One region of the Chryseomicrobium imtechense genome, then DNA from elsewhere that is predicted to be linked to it. Evidence: riboswitches for the same ligand, from Rfam matches in the RefSeq annotation. Region 1 holds a riboswitch; the other holds the start of a gene.
What was found. Region 1 has a riboswitch for cyclic di-GMP ahead of AB5N96_RS07380 (amidase). Riboswitches for the same ligand answer to the same signal wherever they lie in the genome.
Positions count from the first base shown of each region.

Region 2: it holds a riboswitch for cyclic di-GMP, as region 1 does, so the genes downstream of both, AB5N96_RS06510 (response regulator transcription factor) here and AB5N96_RS07380 (amidase) in region 1, are expected to answer to the same signal.

Region 1 is NZ_JBGOBM010000006.1:33,905-37,066, forward strand. Features, by position in the region: gene AB5N96_RS07370 (CynX/NimT family MFS transporter) at 1-666, opposite strand, end outside; gene AB5N96_RS07375 (hypothetical protein) at 883-1,077, shown strand; cyclic di-GMP riboswitch class I at 1,241-1,329, shown strand; gene AB5N96_RS07380 (amidase) at 1,377-2,240, shown strand; gene AB5N96_RS07385 (phytoene desaturase family protein) at 2,383-3,162, opposite strand, start outside.
Region 2 is NZ_JBGOBM010000005.1:80,251-83,412, forward strand. Features, by position in the region: gene AB5N96_RS06500 (hypothetical protein) at 150-491, shown strand; gene AB5N96_RS06505 (response regulator transcription factor) at 745-954, opposite strand; gene AB5N96_RS06510 (response regulator transcription factor) at 968-1,324, opposite strand; cyclic di-GMP riboswitch class II at 1,461-1,542, opposite strand; gene AB5N96_RS06515 (PilZ domain-containing protein) at 1,681-2,040, opposite strand; gene AB5N96_RS06520 (YaaR family protein) at 2,043-2,471, opposite strand; gene AB5N96_RS06525 (hypothetical protein) at 2,468-2,836, opposite strand; gene AB5N96_RS06530 (FliA/WhiG family RNA polymerase sigma factor) at 2,852-3,162, opposite strand, start outside.

The DNA of each region.
Region 1 (3,162 bases):
TAACGCCATCATCAGTGTCACGCTCCATGTGACAGGAGATTTCAAAATAGATGGATTATCTACTATTTCTGAAGTGGCATCAATCGGTTCCGTCTTACGATGTTTCAATTGAGGTAACCAAATAACAATTGCCAGCACTCCAAGAATTGCCCAGACTCCTAATGAACCTTGCCATCCGAATGATGTTTCTGCTGCAACTGGATAGGCAATTCCTGCTCCAAGTGCTGCTGATAAGTTCATGACGACAGAGAATACGGCTGTCAATAAACCTACATGCAGTGGGAAACGATCTTTAATAATGGATGGTAATAACACGTTACCAAACGCAATCGCAACACCAATAATAGCTGTTCCGAAAATCAATAGTGTAATTGAGCCACCCGAACGGAGCGCAATTCCCCCAACAAGTAACACTATGGACCATAATAAAGTAGCTTCTGTTCCAATTTGCTTGGCCACTTTAGGTGCAAACGGTGAAACTACTGCAAATGCCAATAATGGAATCGTTGTAAGTAGTCCTATTAATGTCGTTGACATCATGAGGCCGTTTTGAATAAATTCCGTTACCGGTCCAACTGCTGTTAGAGGAGAACGGAGAGTCAGTGACAAAAAGATAATTCCGAGTATAAACAGCACTAGTCCCTGCTGTTTCGTTGGTTTTGTCATATATATCCTACTTTCTATCATTGTAAATGTATCAAACCTTATTTAGTATACACCATTTCATTGTATGATGTCAGACCTCTATCTTAATTTCCTATGTGTTTTGCCCTATTTTAAGTAGTAGAGGTTTGTTCAAACAGGTGTCTGGGTATTTATTAGTCAAGTGCACGAAATACCTGTAAGGAAAGTAAAACAAACCGACATTTAGGAGGAATTCAAATGGAAAAATTAGTAGCCGGTCAAAAATGGTTTAAAGTTGGAGCAGCAGCATTCTTATCTTTAGGTTTACTAACAGCTTGTGGAGATGGCGTCGATCAAGACAACATCGATGATGGTACAGAGCAAGAAATTGAAGAAGATGTAAATGACGCAGAAGATAATATGGATGACACGGATGAAGAAGATTCAGAGTAATTCATGGTCCAAATCCCTACCCTCTATCTAACTAGATAGAGGGTTTTTCTATGAAGTGCCCTAAGTCCCTACTGTTCTTTGATTTCAAATTTTTCATACTATAAAAATAAGAAATTCGCACTCTTTCTTTTTTATTTTTTCGATTTATACTGACACTAAAAGTTGTTGTAAACGGCAAACTTGTCCGAAAGGCAAGGACGCAAAGCCATGAGCCTAAGCATACAGTGTATGTAAGGTCGTCAGGTTGCCAACATCCTACTAGGATGCTTGGTCAAACATCATCCTAGGAGGGAATCATCATGAAAAAAATCGTTGTTCTATTCTTTACTCTCTTGCTATTCATCGGAGGTAGTCCTGCAATGGCGCAAACACCAGACCGTGCAACTTGGCTATGGAACCCATGGATGTTCTATGATTCGCCAGAGTCCACATTAGCGTTCTTACAACAAAAGAAAGTTTCAACTGTCTTTGTGCAAATCGATTCAGACATCCCACGCACAAACTATCATGCATTCTTGACAGGTGCTCATAAAGCGAATATCAAAGTGTTTGCTTTAGACGGGGCTCCAAACTGGGGCAACACTACTGGCGCTAAAGCAAAAAACAAATTCAAAAACTGGGTAGCCAATTATCAAACAACTGCTCCAGCTACAGCAAAGTTTGATGGCATCCACGTAGATATCGAGCCTTACGGACTTCCTGAATGGGAAACGAAACGTGCCGCAACTGTTCGAGGCTTTCAAAATGTAATCACAGAGCTTGCTACCTTTTCAAAGACACACAAATTACAGTTTGAAGCAGACATTCCATTCTGGTTTGATGAGATCACTTATAAAAATCCAGCTTACGGAAAAGGGAACTTAGCAGAGTGGACAATCAAAAATACAGATGGTGTTGCCTTAATGTCTTATCGCGATACAGCACAAGCGATTATTGATATTTCTTCAAAAGAGATGGCTTGGGGGAATACGTATGGAAAGAAAGTTCGTGTAGGTGTCGAAACGATGGAGTCTAAGGACTATCCTTTCATTAGTTTTCATGAAGAAGGCGAACAGGCAATGGAGCATGCTTTAGTAGATGTAAACAATACGTTTAGCGGCCATTCTTCATTTGCAGGAATTTCTGTGCATCACGTTGGAAGTTGGATGAATATGCGCCCTTAAAAAACCGTCAAAATAAAGAGAGTTTGTATAGTGTGCAGGGGGAAGCTTTCCGCGGGCTGAGCTTCGGTCTCAGCTTCCGCTTTTTATCCCGCTGGAGTCACCCCTGCACACTCTATCAAGTTAGTCACTTTATCACACCATTTTAAATAAATGGTTTTTTGGCAATAGAACGGGCCGCATGCAATCCACTCGTTGTGACGCCAATTGTACCCCCTCCTGGGAAGATATGATCTCCACATAAATAGAGACCAGGTAAGCCTGAGCGATGGGACGCTGCACCAAATAACGCATGCCAAGGCGTTTGTGCAAATCCTCCAACGTATCCATTTGTGCGCAGTGTATAGTTCTCCCAGCCACGCGGGGCACCATCTTCAATAAAATCGATGGCTAGTTGAAATCCCGGGTAATACTGTTCGACAGCATCTAAAATCCGCTTCTTTATCATTTCTCTATATGCGTCATAAGATTCTTTTGTTTTCCAGTATTCCAAGTTTGTATGGGTAGAGATGGTAACCGTCTGATACCCTTCCGGCGCACGTAATCGGTCTTCTGGTTTTGAAACAGAGACAAAGAAGTGCCACCCTTCGTCCATCTCTCCATTTGGTCCATGTGAGATTTGCTGGAAAGGTGCAAAAGACTTCTCTAGTTTGGAAGAGTCAATCGCAATATAAAGGGAGTATGTACCCCACGTCGACTTTTGAGGCATCAGTTTTATTTTTTTCGGTAGTTGTTCCCATTGATGCGGCTCGAGCAATCCTTCCAAAGAACGTGGATCTCCATTGAATACAACTGCATCCGCTTCGTAGATGGTTCCTCGATGGTCCTCTACTGTCCATCCCGATCCGTCTCGTGTGAGTTTTGTAACAGTACGTGGCTTTTTCACTCGGCCACCATGAGACATAATCACTTCCGCTAGCACTTC
Region 2 (3,162 bases), on a different contig from region 1:
CACTTTAACACTTTTCTCTACTAGAGTGACAAAGTTAGACAAAAGCCCTATATTATTTTTATAGTTGGTTGTCCGAATTTGCCCTCGTCAAACACACTTGTTACCCACGTATCGGAAATTGATTTTCCTAAAGGGGAAAGGAGCGGCTTATGAATTCACATGAGTTGAAGGAATGGATGGACACGCACAACATTGTTAACCGCACGATTACTGGATTTTGGAATTATTTGTACTCGTATCAAAATGATGATCCTATCAATTTTGCATTGAAGTATCCTTGTATTGAAATTGCAGAACTAGAGCCGTTGCTCAGCACAGTCTCCTACACGTTGAACTTTCAATATGGAGATACACTTGAAATGGTCACTTGCAGCTTGAGCATCCATCAAAATGAAACAAAAATTGGTGTCTACGAATCGTTATACAATAGTTCTGGTGAAGATTTAGATGATTTTTTGACTCTCTCACCATCTAAAAAAGTGTCTGCTTAAAAAAATCGTCGCATGTTCTGAAGATGTAGGCTTCAGGACATGCGACTTTTTATTTATGATAGTTTACGCGATTTCTTGAGTAGATTAGGTTCATTATATGACGCGAATTACACCAGGGATACTGACATTTTTTACTATCACAAGTTAAATTAATTTAATTTACAACCACTCTAGTATATTTAACTATTGTTCTATAATAATATTTATTAATAGCCCACGCTGATTTGCATAAAAAATCAGCATTCTCTCAGCTTTAATGAACCGCATAAGTGACAATCCCCATAGCATTTGCATAAAGAGCTGCTTGTGTCCGATCGGGTAAATCGAGTTTAGATAATATCTGACTAACATGTTTTTTAACCGTATACTCTGAAATATACAAGTTTTCTGCGATTACTTTATTGTTATTTCCTTTTCCCAATCCAATCAATACTTCTAATTCCTTAGCGGTTAGTTGATTCACAAAATGAGTATCATTAACTCCATGATTTTTTTAGCTCTAAAACATCGGGATCATAATATTTTCTTCCCCGTTTAATAATTTGGAGTGCATATAAGAACTCTTCAGGTAGAACATTTTTAATATGTAGCCATCGACTTCTAATCTCTGCGCTTCTGATAAATTCTTGGTACTTTAAAGAAGCTGTAAATACGATGAATTTGCATTCGGTATTTATTTTTCTCGCCTGTCTAATAAATTCAAATCCACTTTTTTCTCCTAACGTTACATCTACAATAACGATATCAATCATTTCCTTCACATTTAATTCTGATTCCATAGAAAAATTAGTAGCTTCAACTATCCACTCACAACTCGGTTGTTTTTCTAACAAAGATACAACACCTCGCCGTATGAATGGATGATCATTCATATTCAACACTCGCATTCGTCTTCCACCTCTACATTTTTATAGGTAAAATAGATATGCTCATCTCTAGATGAAAAAGACCTACTGATACCTTTTAAGGCTCATTAGGTCGGTTGCACCACTCGCTCCATATTTTTCAGGTGCCCAAATAAGAAAAATATTTCGTAGCTTCCGTTATTAATAGTACCTTTTTTCTAAGGTAATTATTGGTGATTAACAACCATTTTATTCCTCCAAAACATTACATTTGTATGACATAAATAAACAAGATTAGTTATTTTCCCACAAAAAAAGAAGCACCACCAGGTACTTCAATGATTTTAGTCTTCTAACAAGTAAGGTTTTGCTTTTCGAATTTTATATGTATTTAACTCTCTAAAGAGCTTTTGAAATTGTTGCTTGTCCTCACTAAAGAGGATTCCATATTGAAAATAATCAGGATATACGACCTTACGGATAACTGATCCGGGAACCGAAAAGGGATTTGAATTAATTTTAAAGTCAAGATAAACTTTGGATTTCGGTGAAATGTCAAAATCTGTCTCAACCAATGCACCTTGCGAACTGATATCAAGTATCTTCACTGTGACTCCCCCCTCGCCAAGAAGAGTCATTGTACCCCATACAGTTTCCTTAAATACAACTCTAAACAGCTCACGTCTTTCTTCTTTTCTTTGCACAATTATCCTCTCCTATCAACAAGAATACCTTTCAATTCACCAATCATGTTTAACACATCTAATTGATGGGTCTCGTCTGACAGGATTTTTTGATAGAGTTCAGCTAATTTTAGATCTACAATGCGCACTGTTTGCTGCATCACTCCTGTTCGTGTGCTAGTCTTTTCTGACACTTGATATGTTTGTCGAGATAATTCATCAAGTAGTTCACGAACAGCTTTCTTATAGCGATAAAATGTCTCCATCGTTTTCCGCTCAGTTAGTTGGCTACCACAATTGTCCATCTCTGCAAACAAACTGTCAAGGATGTTTTCATTTGTTTTCGTTTGTTTTGTTGTCAGAATACGGCTAAAAGTGCTAATAGAAGGGGACGGTTGATTTTTTTTTTCAATTAATGTTGTAGGATTAGAAGGGAGCGAAGTAATCTTCATTCATTTCTTTCCTCTCTTGATAAAAATGTAAGTAATTGAACTTCATGCACTGGTTTCGCTAACTTTTCTGCAATGGCGTTCTCAGAGATTCCCTGTTGATCTAACGCGGAAATTTGCTTTAGCTGATTATCTACCGACTTCTCCTTAGGAATGATTGTCCCACTACTAGTTTGACCATTAGTTCTAGAGATACGCTCATCCACAATATCAAGGAGCTCTTGATTTTTGATGTCCAGTTCCTCTATATACTTTACTATTTGTTCTTCGAGAGCTTGCTTGTCTTTTTTTATAACACGGACTTGTTGCATGACATAGAGTTGGAAAACAATTAAACAAATAAGCAGAACATAAATAAGTAGGTTCAATTTATCAGTACTCCTCTATAAACTGTCTATAAGTGCACGGCGGATTTTTGACATTGCTTTAGAATGTAGTTGGGAGATGCGTGAGACGCTAACCTCTAGAACCTCTGCTATTTCAGTGAATTTTAATTCATCTTGATAAGCGAGTGAAACTACAAGCTTTTCTCTCTCAGGTAACAGATGTATTGCTTCTTCAATTTGAGAGAGTAACACTGCTCGTTCTACTTGAAATTCTGGATTTATAGGTGATTGTAAAAAACCCTCACTATCTATAGTCGCCTCGTGAAAGGATTCTTGATGAATGCTGCTCACTACTGCTAATGATGAAT